Linked DNA regions of Flavivirga eckloniae. The protein of the gene in region 1 interacts with the protein of each later gene in a pairwise test. Links are inferred from orthologs where the notes say so. Each region holds a gene or a part of one and is shown on either strand. Other genes may lie near its edges.

Evidence for each region.
Region 2: the proteins of rho (region 1) and nusG interact in binary tests that used the Escherichia coli proteins (3 or more experiments, as listed by UniProt). The link is inferred for Flavivirga eckloniae from one-to-one orthologs.

What each region holds. Positions count from the first base shown.
Region 1 is NZ_CP025791.1:4,884,890-4,902,297, reverse strand. Bases 7,543-10,439 are described here. They hold rho (transcription termination factor Rho), read left to right. Parts: upstream 7,543-8,099; coding sequence 8,100-9,779; downstream 9,780-10,439. Other genes in these bases: C1H87_RS20075 (hypothetical protein), read right to left, coding at 9,887-10,249; C1H87_RS20085 (DUF4293 domain-containing protein), read right to left, coding at 7,543-7,904. Also shown: C1H87_RS20120 (hypothetical protein), read left to right, coding at 1-592; C1H87_RS20115 (diadenylate cyclase), read left to right, coding at 628-1,413; C1H87_RS20110 (DUF3667 domain-containing protein), read left to right, coding at 1,413-2,195; C1H87_RS20105 (glycoside hydrolase family 43 protein), read right to left, coding at 2,224-3,861; C1H87_RS20100 (ABC transporter ATP-binding protein), read right to left, coding at 4,132-5,901; tRNA pseudouridine(38-40) synthase TruA, read right to left, coding at 5,894-6,643; C1H87_RS20090 (metallophosphoesterase family protein), read left to right, coding at 6,819-7,313; more of C1H87_RS20085, read right to left, coding at 7,494-7,542; rpsT (30S ribosomal protein S20), read right to left, coding at 10,554-10,805; proS (proline--tRNA ligase), read right to left, coding at 11,064-12,542; C1H87_RS20055 (hypothetical protein), read left to right, coding at 12,642-13,805; C1H87_RS20050 (OmpP1/FadL family transporter), read left to right, coding at 13,836-15,377; GTP cyclohydrolase I FolE, read left to right, coding at 15,763-16,440; C1H87_RS20040 (four helix bundle protein), read left to right, coding at 16,479-16,841; cysS (cysteine--tRNA ligase), read left to right, coding at 16,876-17,408. UniProt on the Escherichia coli protein: Facilitates transcription termination by a mechanism that involves Rho binding to the nascent RNA, activation of Rho's RNA-dependent ATPase activity, and release of the mRNA from the DNA template.
Region 2 is NZ_CP025791.1:1,416,634-1,421,009, reverse strand. The notes cover bases 1,628-4,376. They hold nusG (transcription termination/antitermination protein NusG), read left to right. Parts: upstream 1,628-2,599; coding sequence 2,600-3,154; downstream 3,155-4,376. Other genes in these bases: rplA (50S ribosomal protein L1), read left to right, coding at 3,690-4,376; rplK (50S ribosomal protein L11), read left to right, coding at 3,232-3,669; secE (preprotein translocase subunit SecE), read left to right, coding at 2,386-2,580; tuf (elongation factor Tu), read left to right, coding at 1,628-2,043. Also shown: more of tuf, read left to right, coding at 856-1,627. UniProt on the Escherichia coli protein: Part of the processive rRNA transcription and antitermination complex (rrnTAC). The complex forms an RNA-chaperone ring around the RNA exit tunnel of RNA polymerase (RNAP).

The DNA.
Region 1 (17,408 bases):
AAGTCATTCTGAAATAACCGAAATAAATGATGTATCTGCTGCCTATTTGTTCTATGATGAAACGCAAAAAAATAGTGTGGAACTAAACAGAAAAAACCTAATTAGCACAACAAACTGGTTAGTTAATGTTGACAAGCGTTTGACTCTTGAACAGGCTATTCCGCATATAAAATATCTTCAGGACAAAAAACGGAATTCAAGTCATAAAAATAAAAATGCTAAAAATTACTTCACCTGTAACGATGTTAGTAGAAAGAATTTAGGATTTATTGAATTTACAGATGTTGTATACCATGATAGCGATAGTGCTAGCATTGATGAAAGTAATGAAGCCAACATTGTTAATTTGGTCGTTTTTGATATAGATGATATAAGTGTTATTACTATTGATGATGGCGTATTTAATACCGATAAATCTTCTTTATTAAACACTATCAAAGATTCATTGGTTTCAAAATCAAAAGATTATGAAATATTTCTAGCACTTGAAAAGGATTTAACTTTTCAAGATTATATTTCAATTAAATCTATTTTATCTGAAATAAAAAGTAAGCATATTAAAATATCAAATCACGAAGGTATTTCTTATTAATCATATTTTCTTAATTTTACCAAAACCCATATCACTTGGAAATATTTAAAGATCTTTTAAAATTTACTGTAGTTGATGTTATAGATGTCATCTTGGTGGCACTCCTACTCTACTATGTTTACAAACTTGTAAAGGGTACGGTAGCCATCAATATATTTCTTGGAATTATCATTATATACTTGGTTTGGAGGTTAACCGACTTCTTAAACATGGAACTTCTTACCGGGATTTTTGGTGGTTTTATGAAGGTTGGGATTATCGCTTTGATTGTTGTATTCCAGCCAGAAATTCGTAAGTTTTTATTAATGGTAGGCTCGACCAACTTTAGTAGGCGACGTAAGTTTATAAAGCAGCTTAAATTTTTAAAAACTGAAACAACCGATGAAACCGATATCAATGCCATCGTTTCGGCTTGTCACAAAATGTCTATGTCTAAAACCGGTGCCTTAATCGTTTTTGAACGTAATAATAGTCTGGATTTTTTATCCTCGTCGGGAGATGAAATGAATATCAAGGTAACCCAACCCATAATTGAAAGTATTTTTTTTAAAAATAGCCCGTTACACGATGGTGCGATTATAGTTAGCAATAACATTGTAAAAGCAACGCGTGTTATTTTACCTGTAAATAACGAAAAAACTATTCCGCAGCGTTTTGGGCTTCGTCATAGAGCTGCTATTGGAGTTACCGAAAAAACAGATGCACTAGCTCTTGTTGTAAGTGAAGAAACTGGGCATATTTCCTATTTTAAAGATGGAGAGTTTGTTGTTTTTAAAGATACAAACCAACTTAATTCCTTGATTAAAGAAGATTTATCGTAATGCTTTGTAAGAACTGCAATAACGATTTACCTGTTGACATTAATTTTTGTGGAGCTTGTGGAGCCAGAGTAATAAAGAACAGGCTTACTTTAAAAAATCTGCTCAAGCATTTTGCCAAAACATATTTTGACTACGACAACAGGTTTTTGCAAACGTTTATAAAGCTTTTTACAGAACCAGAAACCGTTATAGAAAGCTATATTGGTGGTACTCGAAAAAAGTATGTTAATGTTATTAACTATTTTGCCATTGCGCTTACACTATCTGGTTTTCAAATGTTTGTTTTGAATAAGTTTTTTCCTGAATTATTGGATATGGGTTTTCTTGTTCGTGAAGGTGCTGAAGAATTTCAAAAAAAGAATATGAGTTTTACTCAGGAATACCAATCGATCTTATATATGCTTATAGTTCCAGGTTATGCCCTGATTTCAAAAATTATTTTTTTCAATTATAAGAAATACAATTACACCGAGCATTTGGTAACAAACATGTATTTGTCCGCTCACATTTCAATGGTAAGCTCTATACTAATTATAACTGCTGCTTTTTTTGGAATTAATTTTGGTGTAATGGGACTTGCATTTATAGGGATACAAATTTTATACTATGCTTATGGTTTTAAGCGCCTCTTCAAATTAAGTTTTAAAAGTATTGTACTAAAAACCATTTTATTTTTATTAATTCTTGTTGTTTTATTTTTAATATTTAGTGTTTTAGCTGGTATTGTAATGTACCTTAATGGTACTTTAGATGCCATTAATGCCGCTCATAAAGCGGCGTAATGTGTCATAATTATTATTTAATGTAACGTCAATTAATTTCCTTCATAGAAAACCAATCAAAGTTTGAGGTTCGTTTACTTTCTTCACCAGAAGAAGTCGCATACACCCCAATATAAACCCCGTTAAATCGTTGTGCAATTTCATCGGAAAGTATGGCATAATCTTGAATGTCTCCAATTTGTTTTAAATCAGATAAAGAAGTTCCATAACTAAATTGTGCCTTTACACCTTCTACTTTTACATGAAATATTACGGAATCACCTTTGTAAGGAACCCTTGCCATTTCTTTTGGGGTAATATCTCCTACATTATCTTTTTGATAGACTTTTATTAAAACCAGCTGATCCTTTTGTTTTAACAATTGAAAACTATTTCCGTTTCGACGATAAATAGCCAATCCTGCACTTTCGTTAGCTTTTTTAGTCTTAAAATGAACTTTAGTAGCAGCCTCATAATTATGGTACAACGTTCGTCTACCTATAAATGAAGGATTTTTTAGTTCTTCTAAAGTTTGAGGTCGTAGTTTTAAACCTAGATATCCTTTTTTAATGGTGTACCAATTTGTTTTGGGAGTTCTTAAAAAATTCCAGTCGAGTGGTAATTCTTCATTATTAAAATCTTCTTGTGTTGGTTTTTTAGCTACAGGAGTCCATGGCAAATCCGGACGCTTTTGTTCAAATTGCAACAAGCCTTTACCTGGATTAAAAATTGGTGTTATCCCCGATTCTTGTTCGGTCATTTTAACCTTTGCCAAAAACGTTTCACGAGCCAATGTTATATATCCATCTACTTTTCGTTTGGCTAGCATAACGCTCCACCAATCTCCATTTTGGGTTTGTACCAAATCGGCATGACCTGTTTGTCCTATAGCATATGTATCGCTCAAATGGCGGTGTGTCATAACAGGATTAGCATGATTAGGAATATAAGGACCCCAAAGATTTTTACTATTAAAAACGGTTACCGAGTGGTATTCTCCAGTCCCACCTTCTCCAATTAATAACAAGTATTCACCATTAATTTTAAATAAATGTGGTCCTTCCGCCCAACGCGCATTGGAAGCGTGCCCAAAAGTAAGCTGCTTTTTCTCCCCTATAAGTTCACCCTTATCCGGGTTAATCTCCTGCATCCAAATACCATTCTTTCCTGGCCAATCTCCACTGGTTCCGTCAATCACACCTGCTCCGGTGTAATAGCATCTACCGTCATCATCCCAAAAAAGAGAAGGATCAATTCCGGGAGCATCTTTAATCCATATCGGGTCAGACCATGATTCGGCAGGATGTTCGGCTGTAATAATAAAATTCCCCTTACCTCCTACCATGGTACAGATAATGTAAAACTTTCCTTCACGATAGCGAATGGTTGGTGCAAAAATTCCATTAGAATTTCTTAAACCATCTTTATAATCTATTTGAGTTGGTCGAGATAAACCATGTCCAATAAGTTTCCAATTAACCAAATCTTTACTTTCATGAATCGGCAATCCGGGAAACCATTCGAAGCTGGAATTAACCATGTAATAGGTATCACCTACACGACATATAGAGGGGTCTGGGTAAAAACCGGATAAAATAGGATTCTTAAAATTATCGGGTGCATTTTGTCCGTAAATAGAAAAACTAATAACAAATGCCAGGAGTAACTTAATTGTTCTTAAATACATGATATAATTTGGTCTTTAAAAATTTTTAGTGATGCCTTACTACAAAATAAGCACAATAGAGCTAATTAAACACACTGCTTGCGGTATTTTTTTCTATAATCAATAGGTTTTTATCACCATTTAGTCTGAAAAAAGTTTTAGAGAAATATGACAGGTTCTCAAAATCACATTGATAGTCGATTGTGTAAGCTTCAAAGCATATAATGTGCTAAAAATGTATTATGTATTTTTATTAATACTGGACTGGTAATTATCACTAATTAAGCTAAACTATATAACTTCTTCCTCCTGTAAAAATTGAACTTCATACAAGTTTTTATAATACCCGTTTTCTTTTTTAAGTAACTCTTTATGTGTTCCTTGTTCTACAATATTACCAGCATCCATGACAATAATTTTATCGGCCTTTTTAACGGTTGCCAATCGGTGAGCAATAACTATTGATGTTCTACCTTTAGTTATTTTATCTGTAGCATTTTGAATGAGTTGTTCTGAATATGAATCGACAGAGGATGTGGCTTCATCTAAAACCAATATACTTGGATTGGTTACATAGGCTCTTAAAAATGATATAAGCTGGCGCTGACCTGAGGATAACATGACTCCTCTTTCTTTTACATTGTAATGATAACCATTTGGCAAGCTCATTATAAAGTCGTGAATACCAATTTCTTTTGCTGCCTGGTGTACTTGAGCTTCGGTAATCTCTGGATGGTTTAAGGTTATATTGTTTAAAATAGTGTCTGCAAATAAAAACACATCTTGTAATACTACTGCTATTTGGGTACGCAGAGATGCCAAGGTTACTTCCCTAATATCGATGTCGTCTACACAAATAACACCATCCTTGATTTCATAAAAACGATTTAATAAGTTAATGATAGTCGATTTTCCGGCTCCTGTTGCTCCAACAATAGCCACGGTTTCCCCTGCATTGACATCAAAAGAAACTCCTTTTAATACTTCTTCATCTTCTACGTAGCTAAAAAATACATTATCGAATTTTAAATGGCCTTTAAAATGCTCTGCAACATGAGTTCCCGTATCGTCAATTTGTGAAGTTGTATCAATAACTTTAAATACTCTATTAGCAGCCACCATTCCCATTTGTAGTGTATTAAACTTATCTGCTATTTGACGCAATGGTCTAAACAACATAGGAACGTACATAATGAATGCTACTAAAACTCCTTCTGTAACCTTACCCTCCAGCACTACATTTAATCCACCATACCAAGCAACCAAACCTATGGTTACCGACGATGATAAATCTGCCAATGGAAAGAAAATGGAGTTATACCAAACGGTTTTAAGCCAGCCTTTTTTATGTCTAGCATTAATTTTTTTGAAGTTCTCATATTCTACAGTTTCTCGGGTAAATAATTGTAGAATCTTCATACCGGTTAATCGTTCTTGTACAAAGGAATTCAAATTGGAAACCTCGGTTCTAACTTCTTCAAAAGCCTTTTTCATATACTTTTGAAAAACACGGGTTGCGTATAACAGAACAGGCAACATAATAAATACGATTAAGCTTAATCTCCAATTGGTATACACCATAACTCCAAAAACTACAGCCATGGTTAATAAATCCCTAAAGATCATGAATAAACCCTGCCCGAAAATATCGGCGATACGCTCCATATCCGTTACAGCTCTTGTAATGAGCACGCCTACAGAAGAGTTATCGTAATATTTCATTTTAAAACGCAGTAAGTGATCGAACAACTTTATACGTACATCTACTACCAAAGTTTGCCCCAACCATGCAGCGTAATAAATAAATGCTAGCTGAAATATGGTTTGCAAAATTAAAATTGCAAACATGATCGTAATGTAAAAGAGAAACTCTTTTGGGTTATCTCCCGCAATACTATCATCTATTGCCAGTCGCGTTACATGAGGTGTTGCCGCACTAAAAACTGCCAATAAAATTACCAAAAGCACCAACACCGAAAAAACAAATTTATAGGGTTTTATATATTGAAAAAGGCGCTTAAATAAGGCAATATCAAATATTTTATCTTGTTTTTTACTCATGTATTTTTATATCGTTAGGATATTCTACTTGTTTTAAATATAATCCATGTGCAGGCACCGAAAATCCAGCTTCACTCCTATTTTTAGACTTTATTATAGTGTGCAAATCTTCTACATCTATTTTACCTAAGCCTATATTAATCATAGTACCTACAATTGCACGAACCATATTACGTAAAAACCGATCTGCTTTTATGACAAAATGAAGCTCATTATTTTCAAGTGTCCATACAGCCTTCATTATATCACAATAATACGTTTTTACATCGGTATTACTTTTTGAAAAGCATTGAAAATCTTTATACTTCAATAGAATTTCTGAAGCCTCATTCATCTTGTCAACATCCAAATTTTGCTTCACAAAAAAAGTATTGTTAAACGAAAACACATCTTTTTTTAACGCTATTCTATATAAATAAGTCCTGCTTATGGCATCGAATCTGGCATGGGCTTCGTCCTTTACTTTAAAAATATCGCGAATAGCAATATCTTTTGGTAGAAAAGAATTCAATTTAAAAACCAAATCCGTTTCATTAAAAGCAACTTGGGTATTAAAATGGGCAAACATTTGAGAAGCATGAACACCTGTATCTGTACGCCCTGCTCCCATAATAGCAATCGCATCTTTTAAAAGCATAGACAGTGCTTTTTCTATAACTTCTTGTACCGATATATCTTTTGGCTGGTTTTGCCATCCATGATACGCGCCACCGTTATAGGAAAGTTCTATAAAATACCTCAATCTGATTTAATACTTTTGTTATATGAATACCATACATTATTTAAATCAACAGTTATAAAAACGCTGTTTTCTTATATTAATTTTACACAACATATGGTATGCAAAGATAGATAGTTTTGTTATTCCTGCGAATACACGAATCTTAATTATATATTAAAAGATTTTTAAACCAATTATGATTAAAATATTATTACTCTCTGATACACATAGTTACATAGACAACGACATTTTAAAATATGTTAAACAAGTAGATGAAGTTTGGCATGCAGGCGATATTGGCGACTTAATGGTAACTGATGCCATAAAAAGGTTAAAACCCTTACGTGCTGTTTATGGAAATATCGATGACAGTAAAGCAAGAGCGGAATTCCCGGAAAATAATCGGTTTATGTGCGAAGACGTTGATGTTTGGATAACACACATTGGTGGATACCCTAATGCTTACAATATGAGAGTTCGTGACGAAATACGACAAAATCCACCCAAACTTTTTATTTGTGGGCATTCGCATATATTAAAAGTAATGGCAGATAAAAAACTGGGGGTATTGCACATGAATCCTGGAGCTGTTGGTAAACACGGTTTCCATAAAATACGTACCATGCTTCGTTTTACTATAGATGGTAGTAAGATTGACAATTTAGAGGTTATTGAATTTAATAAACGTTAAGCCCTTCCTAAATCCTTCCCAAAGGGAAGGACTACCCCACTGCTTCGATATATCATGTTTCACTTATATTTTATAGGGTTGAATGTTTCCCTCCTTTGTAGGGATTAGGGGAGGCTTATAAAAAAACCCAAAGCTTTCACTTTGGGTTTTTAACGCACTAATACTACTAAGATGTTAGGTTTATCGCAATCGATCTACAGATTTTACAAGATCTTCATCCTTTTTGATGGCTTTATTGGCTAATGCCAAAAACACGATAGAAACAATAGGAAGAAACATCCCAATACCTTTCTCAGAAACCGCCGTTTCTCCAGATAAATTTAGAGATAGATATACAAAAAATCCTAGTAAAATAAAGTTTAATATGATGTTAAGTCGTCCCAATACAAACTGAGACTTCCTGTTTTTGTACATAAAAATAGCTATTATCGATAATATTGCTGAACCTAAGAACAATCCTAAGTATAGCATATTATCTTTAGCAAATACACTAACACCTTCATTTGTTTTCCATAAATGAAAAACAAAAACCAATCCAGCAGAGGCTCCTGCTGCCATTAATAGATATATTGTTTGAATACGTTGTAGCATATCATTTTATAAACTTGAAAGCAAAAATAACAGTTTCTTTTAAAAAAATACCTCTAAAAATTAAAATAAAGTTGTATAATTGCACTAATAATTCTCAACGACCGCTATTACAAGTCGTTAATTCTTCAGAAATAAGAGATCGTTTTTCAGAATTACTCAAAATTTGTATTATACATATATTCAATTAAACAATAAATGTTTGAAATTTCGCAATTAAAAGAAAAGAAGCTCTCTGACTTACAAGAGATCGCCAAAAAATTGAACGTTCCCAAATACCGTTCATTAAAAAAATTAGATTTAGTTTATCAGATACTAGATCAACAAGCTGCCGATCCAAAGGCAGTAAAAGCTGCTGTTTCGCCCACCGAAGAAACTACGGAAAAGAAAACAGAAAATAAACCAGCGAGAAAACCAAGACAGCGTGTTCAAAAACCTACTAAAAACACGCCAGCAAAAAACACACCTAAACAGAACGAAGCAAAAGCTTCGACAGAACAAAAAGCTGAAATCCCGGAAAAGGCTAATACTCCTAAACCTGATACTCCTACTAAACAAAATAAGGAAGAGCAAAAACAGGACAATAACCAGAAACAGGATAATAACCAAAAACCAAAAAACCAAAACGATAACCAGCAAAAATCTCATCAAAGACGAGATAATCAACAAAAAAACCAACATCGTAACCAAAACCAAAAAAATGGTAATGTTGAGACTGGAAACAAAGATGGAAGAAACCGTTACAGAGAACCTGATTTCGAATTTGATGCCATTATAGAAAGTGAAGGCGTTTTAGATATCATGCAAGATGGTTATGGTTTTTTACGTTCTTCTGATTATAACTATCTGTCATCACCAGATGATATTTATGTTTCTCAATCACAAATTAGATTGTTTGGTTTAAAAACAGGAGATACCGTTCTTGGTCATGTAAGACCTCCTAAAGAAGGTGAAAAATATTTTCCATTAATTAAAGTCAGTAAAATTAATGGACAAAATCCTAATGTGGTTAGAGACAGAGTCTCTTTTGAACATTTAACACCATTGTTTCCGCAACAGAAATTTGACATTGCCGAAAAGCAAAGCACAATTTCTACCAGAATAATGGATTTGTTCTCTCCTATAGGAAAAGGGCAACGTGGTATGATCGTATCGCAGCCAAAAACAGGAAAAACCATGTTATTAAAGGATGTTGCAAATGCTATTGCAGCAAACCATCCTGAAGTATATCAAATGATTTTACTAATTGATGAGCGTCCTGAGGAGGTAACAGATATGCAGCGTAATGTACGTGGTGAAGTTATTGCCTCTACCTTCGATAAAGAAGCTCATGAGCATGTAAAAATCGCGAACATCGTGTTAGAAAAAGCTAAGAGATTAGTTGAATGTGGTCATGATGTCGTTATTCTTTTAGATTCTATTACACGTTTAGCAAGAGCTTACAATACAGTTCAACCAGCATCGGGTAAAATACTAAGTGGTGGTGTAGATGCTAATGCGCTACACAAACCAAAACGATTCTTTGGTGCTGCGAGAAATATCGAAAATGGAGGATCTTTAACTATTATTGCTACGGCATTAACAGAAACTGGTTCTAAAATGGACGAAGTGATCTTCGAAGAATTTAAAGGAACTGGTAATATGGAGTTACAATTAGATAGAAAAATATCTAACCGTAGAATTTTCCCTGCTATCGATCTTACATCATCCAGTACACGTCGTGATGATATTTTATTGGATGAAAATACCATTCAACGTATGTGGGTAATGCGTAAGTACCTTGCAGATATGAACCCAGTTGAAGCTATGGAATTTATTAACGAGCGTTTTAAACAAACAAGAAATAACGAAGAGTTTTTAATCTCTATGAATGGCTAGCATTCATACTTAACTAAACTAGACTTAAACTTAAAAAAAAGCCTTAACAGAAATATGTTAAGGCTTTTTTGATATCGTTTCTCGAAAACTATCTTCTTATTTCTATATTAATACGTCATTAAAAGGTTTCTATATTCTTTTAAGTCCGATATGTTTATTTTGTTATTCAAGTTTTTCATAAGAGATAGTAAATACTTAAGACTATCTACAGGAGAGTCTTCTTCTCTTTCTTCAATAAGCTCCTCTTCGCCTGTAGGCTCATCGTCCAAAATAGGAATCATGAATGAATTGTACTTTTCTATATGCTCGTAAGTAAACCTAAGAACCTTTACGACTAATGGTATTTGCTCCTCTAAAGCATACGTTCTTAATTCTTTAATATCGTCGATTAAAGTATCCGTATTGATACCTGTTTCGTCAAGATTATCTAGAATTTTATCGATTAATTTAATTGCTTTTTTATTTTCCAAAGGATTTGATTTTTGACTTGTTAGATTTGCAAATTTATATTTTTACAAATCAAATACTAATACTTTTGCAAGATTTTGTGTAATTATACCAATCAGTTTTGAACATTTTCTTTTACAAGAAAAAAACAATATGAAAAACCACAAAATGATCCCTCATTTTTATGATGTTTTCAAGAAATTCAGTTTATATCTAACTCTATAAAACTCTAAATTATTTAAAGCAATTACAACTTAAAAAAGTTGTACCATAAAAAAAGCCTCTCATTTCTGAGAAGCTTTTAAATATTTTAAACTTTAATTTTAATTAAAGTGCAGCAACATGTTTAGCTAAACCAGATTTAAGGTTTGCAGCTTTGTTAGCGTGAATAACATTTTTCTTAGCTAGTTTATCTAACATAGATACTACTGAAGGAAATAAAGTCTCAGCTTCTTTCTTGTCAGTTAACTCACGTAACTTTTTAATAGCGTTACGAGTCGTTTTGTGCTGGTACTTATTTAATAAACGCTTAGATTCGTTACTTCTAATTCTTTTTAACGCTGACTTATGATTTGCCATTTGTTCTTTTTATTATTAAAATATTGTAGCCCGTAGGGGAATCGAACCCCTCTTACCAGGATGAAAACCTGGCGTCCTAGCCGATAGACGAACGGGCCATTTGTTTTTTGAGAGCGCAAATATAAACATTATATTTAAACTTGCAACACTTTTAAAAATTCTTTCAAATAACCTGCAATGTTCCCATTGCGGATGCAAAAATACAACTATTTTTAAATGTCACAATAGCTAAACAATTTTTTTTGAAAAAAATTTCAATTAATATGCTTTTGCAAATAACACCCTACCCTTAGAAGGTTTTCCAGAGTACACACATACCCCTTCTACTTCATTCATATCTAAAGGAATACAACGAATGGTAGCTTTTGTTAGTTCTTTTATTTTTTCTTCAGTCTCATTTGTTCCATCCCAATGCGCAGAAATAAATCCTGTTTTTGTTTCTAAAACATCCTTAAATTCATCGAAAGTATCTACTTCAGTAATATGTAAATTTCTAAAATCTAAAGCTTTTTTAAATAATGTTTCTTGAATTTCTTTTAATAAACCTTCAATGGTGTCTGTTAAATCATTTAGATTAACCGTTTGCTTAGTCAAGGTATCTCTACGAGCTATCTCTGCAGTACCATTCTCCAAATCCTTAGGTCCGATAGCTATACGTAATGGTACACCTTGTAATTCATGCTGTGCAAATTTAGCCCCCGGTCTGTGGGTTGTCCTATTATCAAATTTTACCGATATATTTTTCCCTCTTAAATCGCTTGAAATACTATTAGCAACTTCTGTAATTGCATTTAAATCTTCTTCACTCTTATATATTGGCACTATAACAACTTGATTTGGTGCTAAGTTTGGAGGTAAAACCAATCCGTTATCATCACTGTGGGTCATAATTAAAGCCCCCATTAAACGTGTAGAAACACCCCAGGATGTAGCCCAAACATAATCTTGCTTGCCTTCTTTATTAGCATATTTAACATCGAAAGCTTTTGCAAAGTTCTGACCAAGAAAATGAGATGTTCCTGCCTGCAATGCTTTTCCATCCTGCATTAAAGCTTCAATACAGTAAGTTTCCTCTGCCCCGGCAAAACGCTCACTCTCTGTTTTTACACCTTGTATTACAGGTATAGCCATAAAGTTTTCAACAAACGTTGCATAAACATTGTTCATCAGCTTAGCTTCTGTTAAAGCCTCTTCCTTCGTTTCGTGTGCCGTATGGCCTTCTTGCCATAAAAACTCTGCTGTACGTAAAAATAAACGTGTTCGCATTTCCCAACGTACCACATTGGCCCATTGGTTTATTAAAAGAGGTAAATCCCTATACGATTGAATCCATCCTCTATATGTATTCCATATGATAGCTTCACTTGTAGGTCGAACTATTAATTCTTCTTCTAGTTTTGCTTCAGGATCAACTCGTAATTTTCCTTTCTTATCCGGATCGTTCTGTAATCTATAATGGGTTACAATTGCACACTCTTTAGCAAATCCTTCTGCATTTTTTTCTTCTGCTTCAAATAAACTTTTAGGTACAAATAATGGAAAATAAGCGTTCTGGTGCCCTGTTTCCTTAAACATCCTGTCTAACTCTGCCTGCATTTTTTCCCAAATAGCATAACCATAGGGTTTTATCACCATGCAACCTCTAACTGCCGAGTTCTCAGCAAGATCTGCTTTTACAACTAATTCGTTATACCATTTCGAATAATCTTCCGCTCTACTAGTAAGTTTTTTACTCATATCATTTTTTTGGCACAAATATTGTGACTTTGTTAAATAAAAAAATAGTTCAACAAAACTAACTATTTTTGTTATGTTCAACAATAAAATTCTAGAGATATGCAATATATAAACTACTTAAAAGGGAAAGTATCATTTGTTGCCATTTTAGGTTTGCTATTTGGTTTAGCCTCTTGTGGCTCTTACCAATACGTAGGTGCAGATGATGACGGTATTTATGGCAGTACAAAGAGACAAGTAGGTGTTGAAACCGCTCCGCCTCAAAGTCAAACGGTTGTTGAAGTTCCAAACAATTCTAATAGTAAATTCTATCAAAATCACTTTAAAAATAAGTCTTTAGAAGCCGAAAATCTTTTTTCTGATGATGCTATTTTTACCGATATAGATTCATACGAAGGAAATAATTATGTTGAAAATGACACCATACCCAACAATTACCAAGGCCATGCCGGTTGGGGACAGGATAGCAATACAGTTACCATAAACTATGTAGACAACGGTTGGAACAATTGGGGATGGAATAATGGCTGGAATGTAGGATTTGGCTGGGGATGGAACAACTGGGGATGGAACAACAGATGGAACAACTGGGGCTTTTACGATCCTTTCTGGTGCCCTCCTTTTTATGGTGGTGGATTTTATAACAATTGGGGGTATCCTTATTACAATACAGGCTATCGATATGGTAATCGCTACTATGCCAATAACAGATATAGCAGAAGAGGTTTTTCATATAATACCGGTAGAAGGGGTAGTTATTATGCATCTAATAGAACAACAAGAGGTATAAGTAGAAATAACTTAAGTACATCCAGACGTAGTACTGCTACACGTAATTCAGGTAGAGGTACTGCTACTTCAAGATATAACACTGCAAGAAGAAGCAGTACGGGCGCATCAGCCAGAGTTAACAATTCCAGAAATTATAGCTCCAGAAATTACAATTCTAGCGAAACCCGCAGATATCCAACTACACAAAGAAGAACAGTAACTTCCAGAACACCTTCAGCTAATTCTGTTAGAAGGTCATCTACTCCAACTGCAAGACGAAGTTCGAGTACTGTTTACAGACAACAACCTTCAAGTACAAACAGAAGTTCTAGTAGCAATACTTACAGAAGATCATCTTCTTCGTCTAGAAGCTCAGGTTATACACCAAGCAGAAGCTCTAGATCGAGTTCTGCATCTAGATCATCCGGTGGCAGAAGCTATAGTGGAAGTAGCAGAAGCTCTCGTTCATCAAGTGGAGGAAGACGTCGTTAAAATTATAAAAGAAAAAAAATACTAGTCTATATGAAAAAGTTACATTTACTGTTCATAGGTGTGCTATCTATGTCTACAATTTATGCTCAAGATATTACAGATGCCTTAAGATTCTCCCAGGATAATATACAGGGAACAGCTCGTTTTAGGGCATTAAGCGGAGCTTTTGGAGCACTGGGTGGAGATTTGAGCGGATTAAGTTTAAATCCTGCTGGCTCTGCTGTTTTTAGCAGAAGTCATGCCTCTTTCACTTTATCGAATTCAGAATCTAATAGCGATACGCAATACTATAATGGGTTAAATAGCACCAACGATTCTAATTTCAATATAGACCAAGGTGGGTTTGCTTTTGTATTTGCCAGCAATACCAATTCTCCATGGAGAAAGTTTTCAATTGGTATTTCTTACGAAAAAACCAGCGACCATGACATAAATTGGATAGCCAGAGGCACAAACACAGATAATGACCCTAATTTTAACAATTCGATAGCTAGTTACTTTTACGATCATGCAAATGGTAAACGATTAGATCAAATATCTGCTTTACCAGAAGAGTCTCTAAGTGATGCTTATCAAGACATAGGTTTTTTTAACGGTTTTTCCCATCAACAAGCATTTTTAGGTTATGAGTCATTCATTCTTGAACCAGAAAACGATGATAATGCAAATACAGTATACACTTCTAATATAAGCCCTGGAAATTTTGATCATGATTATACCTATGCTTCAACAGGATATAATGGTAAAATCACATTTAATTTAGCAACCCAATATAAAGACAATTTATATTTAGGAGTAAACTTAAATTCTCATTTTATCAACTACGAACGCTCTACTTTGCTATTTGAAGATAATAACAACGCAGGATCTATTGTCAACAGCGTGGAATTTAGAAATAATTTATCTACTACCGGTAATGGGTTTTCTTTCCAATTAGGAGGCATTTTAAAACTAACTAGTGCAGTTAGACTTGGACTTACATACAACTCCCCTATCTGGTACACTATTGAAGAAGAAACCACACAATTCCTAGCTACTGTAAGAGACGAGGGAGGATCTAATGAAGTACAGGTTATCAATCCAGACGTTGTAAATGTTCTTCCGCAATACAAACTACAAACCCCGGCTAAAATCACAGGAAGTTTTGCTTATGTTTTTGGAAAGCGTGGTCTTATTAGTTTCGATTATTCTCGTAAAGATTACAGCAAAACAAAGTTTAGACCTACAACAGACACCTATTTTGCCGAACAGAATAACATTATAAGCAATAGACTAACAGATGCTGCTACTTATAGAATTGGTGGTGAATATAAACATGAACAATTTAGTTTTAGAGGCGGATACCGTCTTGAAGAAAGCCCGTATAAAGATGGCTTTACTATTGGCGATTTAAATGGCTACTCTTTTGGAGTTGGTTATAACTTTGGAAATACCAAATTGGATATTACATACGATCATTCAGAAAGGTCGTTTAGAAATGAACTATACCGTTTAGAATTTGATAATGCTCCTGAAGCCAGTATAGACAATTCAAACTCAAATATAACTTTGTCCTTAAGCTTTAATATTTAGAATCACATATAGCTCAAGAAATTTCGTAAAGAGGTTGTCTCAAAAGTAAGTTCAACGTCATATCGAGTTTGTCGAAATATTTTTAAATTACCAGATAATCAATATCGGTTTCGACAAATTCCATCTGACAATATTGAATTACAATAACTTTTAAGACAACCTTTTTTTTTGATTTTTAATGTAATTAATTGCCCAAAACAAAGACCAACTATTTGATTTTTTGCTGAAAACTCCTCATGTTTAGGTAAAAATTGAACATAAAACTTAAAGGCAACCTTGATTTATATTATCATAGAATTCCCAATAATTAATTGTTTGTTAAGACAAAACATAACAAAAGTGTTTTACTTATCTTTGCAGATCAAAAACATCACTTTTTAGCTAAATGAAAATTGAAAATAACATCGAACAATTCGATTCTTTAGGAGATGACCATATAGGAACTTCTTCAAATACACCATTACGAAATGATGCCTTTAAACTTTCTAACGAAGAAAAAATAGACATTATTAAGGATGATGTGCGTCATATTATGGAAACGTTAGGTCTTGACTTAACCGATGATAGTTTGAATGGTACACCAAACCGTGTTGCCAAAATGTTTGTTAATGAAATTTTTGGTGGACTGGATCCGAAAAGAAAACCAAGCGCTTCCACATTTGAAAATAAATATAAGTATGGTGAAATGCTTGTTGAGAAAAACATTACTGTTTATTCAACCTGTGAGCACCATTTATTGCCTATAGTTGGAAAAGCGCATATCGCCTATATCTCTAACGGAACTGTTGTCGGGCTATCTAAAATGAATCGTATAGTCGATTATTTTGCTAAACGTCCGCAAGTTCAAGAACGATTAACCATACAAGTAGTAAAAGAACTTCAGGAGGTTTTAGGAACTCAAGATGTTGCTTGTGTGGTAGATGCAAAACATTTGTGTGTTAATTCCAGAGGCATAAGAGATATTGAAAGTAGTACGGTAACTTCAGAATTTGGGGGTAAATTTAAAGAAGAAGCAACTCGTAGAGAATTTTTAGACTATATAAAATTAGATACAAAATTCTAGTTCTTTGCTTGTTGTTAAACTGCCAATTAACCCTATTCATGCATATTTACTCATTTGAAAAACTAGAAGTTTGGAAAGAGGCCATTCAGCTAGCTGTTAACACTTATAAAATAACAGATTTATACCCAAATGAAGAAAAATTTGGATTAGTCTCCCAAATGAGAAGAAGCTCTGTTTCGGTTTCCTCAAATATTGCTGAGGGAACGGTGAGGCTTGCAAATAAAAATAAGGCACACTTCATGACAATAGCATATAGTTCTACCTTAGAACTATTAAATCAATCAATAATTTCAAAAGAATTTAATTTTATTTCTGAAGAAAGCTATAAAAATATTAGATTAGAGGTGGAATCAATAACCAATAAGATTAATGCTCTAAAAAATCATTTTTTGAAAGCTTAACGCCAAGCAACTTAACAAAATACAATATTAGCTTATGCACCTTTTTCAGCATCAACAAATTAAAATATACAATTCACTTACTGGAGAAAAAGAAACATTCAAACCAATTAACGAAGGTTATGTAGGTATGTATGTGTGTGGTCCAACCGTTTACAGTAATGTACACTTAGGTAACGTAAGAACTTTTATGTCTTTCGATATGATATTTAGATATCTAAAACATTTAGGTTATAAAGTACGCTACGTTAGAAATATTACAGACGCTGGTCATTTAGAAAATGATGCCGATGCCGGTGAAGATAAAATCACTAAAAAAGCGCGTTTAGAGCAAATTGAACCTATGGAAGTTGTGCAGCGCTATACCGTTGATTTTCACAACATTCTAAATACCTTCAATTTTTTACCGCCTAGTATAGAGCCTACAGCCACAGGTCATATTATAGAGCAAATCGAGCTTATAAAAAGTATTATTGATAATGGTTTCGCTTACGAAGTAAATGGTTCTGTTTACTTTGATGTGCATAAATTCAATGAAACAAACGACTACGGAAAATTAAGCAAGCGTAA
Region 2 (4,376 bases), 3.5 Mb from region 1 along the record:
CTAGAGCAGCTGATTTGTAATCAGCAGGTCGTGGGTTCGAGTCCCTCCATCGGCTCTTGAAATTTTGAAAGACGTATCAGGTAATTAACTGGAGTTTGTTTTTAGACAAAGGTTAGTAGGGGCGAGAAGTTTACCCTGAGCGTAGTCGAAGGGAGTCCCTCCATCGGCTCTTGAAATTTTGAAAAACGTATCAGGTAATTAACTGGAGTTTTGTTTTTGAAACAAAGGTTAATAGGGACGAGAAGTTTATCCTGAGCGCAGTCGAAGGGAGTCCCTCCATCGGCTCTTTAAGTTTCTGCGGAGGCAGGAATCTTCAGATAGAAAATTAATATCTGTTTGAAGGAAGTTCTTTTAAAAAATGAAATAAGTTTAATTGGGGAGATACTCAAGCGGCCAACGAGGGCAGACTGTAAATCTGCTGACTATGTCTTCGCAGGTTCGAATCCTGCTCTCCCCACACCAACAATTTTAGAATTCAAAACTCTAAAATTAAACAATTGCGAGAGTAGCTCAGTTGGTAGAGCGTCAGCCTTCCAAGCTGAATGTCGCCGGTTCGAACCCGGTCTCTCGCTCTAAGCGAATGTTGTCACGCCAAAAGCGTGATCTCTCGCTCAAAATTCCTGCGGAGGCAGGAATCTCTTCTTTTGAGAATTGTCTTAATGTTTGTAAATATTAAGATGTATTTAAAAAGAATAGGAAATAAAAACTTTACGCCGGTGTAGCTCAGGGGTAGAGCGTTTCCTTGGTAAGGAAGAGGTCACGGGTTCAATTCCCGTCATTGGCTCTATTTTAATAGCTAAAGAATTAGAATACACTAATATTATTATATAACTAAGATTAAATTATTTAAAAAACATGGCAAAGGCAACTTTCGATCGTTCAAAACCACACTTAAATATTGGTACAATTGGACACGTAGATCACGGTAAAACAACTTTAACTGCTGCTATTACTAAAGTATTAGCTGATGCAGGTTTATCAGAAGCAAGAGATTTCGATCAAATTGATAATGCTCCAGAAGAGAAAGAAAGAGGTATTACAATTAATACATCTCACGTAGAATATCAAACAGAGAATCGTCACTATGCTCACGTTGACTGTCCAGGTCACGCGGATTACGTAAAGAACATGGTAACAGGTGCTGCTCAAATGGATGGTGCAATATTAGTTGTAGCTGCTACAGATGGTCCTATGCCACAAACTCGTGAGCACATCTTATTAGGTCGTCAAGTAGGAATTCCTCGTATCGTTGTTTTCTTAAACAAAGTAGATATGGTTGACGATGAGGAGCTTTTAGAGTTAGTAGATATGGAAGTTAGAGATTTATTAAACTTCTATGAATATGATGGAGATAATGGTCCTGTAATTTCAGGTTCTGCTTTAGGTGCTTTAAATGGAGAGCAAAAATGGGTAGATACAGTATTAGAATTAATGAAAGCTTGTGATTCTTGGATTGAAGAGCCATTAAGAGAAGTTGATAAAGATTTCTTAATGCCAATCGAGGATGTATTCTCAATTACTGGTCGTGGAACTGTTGCAACAGGTCGTATCGAAACTGGTATTGCTAACACTGGTGATCCTGTAGAGATTATTGGTATGGGTGCTGAGAAATTAACATCTACTATTACAGGTATTGAAATGTTCCGTCAAATCCTAGATAGAGGAGAAGCTGGAGATAACGCTGGTATCTTATTAAGAGGTATTGAGAAAACTCAAATCTCAAGAGGTATGGTAATCTGTAAGCCAGGTTCTGTAACACCACATAAAAACTTCAAAGCTGAGGTTTATATCCTTAAAAAAGAAGAAGGTGGACGTCATACTCCATTCCATAATAACTACCGTCCACAGTTCTACGTACGTACAACTGACGTAACTGGAAACATTGCGCTTCCTGATGGAGTTGAAATGGTTATGCCTGGAGATAACTTAACTATTACTGTTGAATTAATCCAACCAATTGCATTGAACGTAGGTTTACGTTTCGCAATCCGTGAGGGTGGTAGAACAGTAGGAGCTGGTCAGGTAACTGAAATTTTAGACTAATACAGTTGAATACATAATAAGCTAAGGTATTCCGTTTTCGGAATACCTTGACTTATATTTACGGGTTTAGCTCAGTTGGTAGAGCACTGGTCTCCAAAACCAGGTGTCGGGAGTTCGAGTCTCTCAACCCGTGCGAAGCAAAGGATTGTGAGCAAAGAAGTTTATGCAAAGCGTAGTCGAAGAGAGTCTCTCAACCCATGCTTAAAAGAAGCTAATATTTATAATTGGCTTTTTTAGATAAAAATAATGAGGATAGTTTTTTACTTAATCACTACAAGGCAAGGTGGTCAGGTTAAAAAACTTTAAGAACAGAGGGATTTAATCCGTTCAAAAAAATAACAAATGGCTGGAATTGTAAATTACGTAAAAGAATCATTCGGAGAACTTAAGAACAATGTAAGTTGGCCATCATGGGCAGAAGCACAAAGCTTAACAGTTTTGGTTGCTGTATTTTCAATTTTATTCTCCTTAGCAATTTGGGGAGTAGATACAGTATTTAGCAAAGTTGTTAGTTATTATTTTCAGTTAATTAATTAATAGATTAATTGTTGAATTTATGTCAGAAGTAAGCGAAAAAAAGTGGTACGTAGTAAGAGCTGTAAGTGGTCAGGAGAATAAGATTAAAACTTATATCGAGAATGAAATAGCTCGGTTAGGTCTTCAAGATTATGTCGATCAAGTATTAGTTCCTACAGAGCGTGTGATTCAAATTAGAAATGGAAAAAAAATACACAAAGAAAAAGTGTTTTTTCCAGGGTATATTATGGTCCAAGCTAATTTAACAGGAGAAGTGCCTCATATAATACGTTCGGTTACTAATGTAATTGGGTTTTTAGGAGAAACTAAAGGAGGCGATCCAGTACCGCTTAGACAGTCTGAAGTAAACAGAATGCTAGGTAAAGTCGATGAGTTATCTGTAGAAGAAACAGCAAATGTTGCTATACCTTTTACTAAAGGAGAAACAGTAAAAGTTATCGACGGACCATTTAATGGATTTGATGGTACTATTGAGAAGATAAATGAAGAAAAGCGTAAACTAGAAGTAATGGTTAAGATTTTTGGAAGAAAAACACCATTGGAGCTAAGTTATATGCAAGTTGAAAAAGTATAATAATTGTTACACTATATATGAAGATACGTTCTTTTGCTTCCAAACTATAAGAATCGTATCTAACTAAATTATTAAAAATGGCAAAAGAATTAGGTAAAGTAGTTAAGTTACAAGTTCGGGGAGGTGCTGCGAATCCATCGCCACCGGTTGGACCCGCTTTAGGTGCTGCTGGAGTTAACATCATGGAGTTCTGTAAGCAATTTAATGCTAGAACACAGGATAAGCCTGGTAAAGTATTACCGGTTGTTATATCTGTTTACAAAGACAAGTCATTTGACTTTGTAATTAAAACTCCTCCAGCTGCAGTACAATTATTAGAAGCGGCCAAGGTGAAGAAAGGTTCAGGAGAACCAAACCGAAAGAAAGTAGCTAAAGTTTCTTGGGATCAGATTAAAACTATTGCAGAAGACAAAATGGTAGATTTAAATGCATTTACTATAGAGTCTGCTATGAAAATGGTTGCTGGTACAGCAAGATCTATGGGAATAACCGTTACAGGAAAATTTCCTAATTAATCTTTTAAAAGACATTAGAAATGGCAAGATTAACAAAAAAGCAAAAAGAGGCTGCAGCGAAAATAGAAAAAGGAAAACTTTATTCTGTTGATGAAGCATCAGCATTAATAAAAGAAATTACTAATACTAAGTTTGATGCATCTGTAGATTTGGCTGTGCGTTTAGGAGTAGATCCTAGAAAAGCAAACCAAATGGTAAGAGGTGTTGTATCACTTCCACACGGTACTGGTAAAGATATGAAAGTATTAGCATTGGTAACACCAGATAAAGAAGCAGAAGCTAAAGAAGCTGGTGCAGATTACGTTGGTTTAGACGAGTACCTTGATAAAATTAAAGGTGGTTGGACAGACGTAGACGTAATTATTACTATGCCAAGTGTTATGGGGAAATTAGGTCCTTTAGGACGTGTATTAGGTCCAAGAGGTTTAATGCCTAACCCTAAAACAGGTACAGTAACTATGGATGTTGCTAAAGCTGTAACAGAAGTAAAAGCTGGTAAAATTGACTTTAAAGTTGATAAAACCGGTATTGTACACGCTGCTATAGGGAAAGCTTCATTTAGTGCTGATAAAATTGCAGGTAATGCAAATGAATTATTACAGACATTAATGAAATTGAAACCAACAACTGCAAAAGGTACTTATGTGAAAAGCATATTTATGTCTAGCACCATGAGTCCTAGTGTTGCAATTGATCCTAAAATTGGT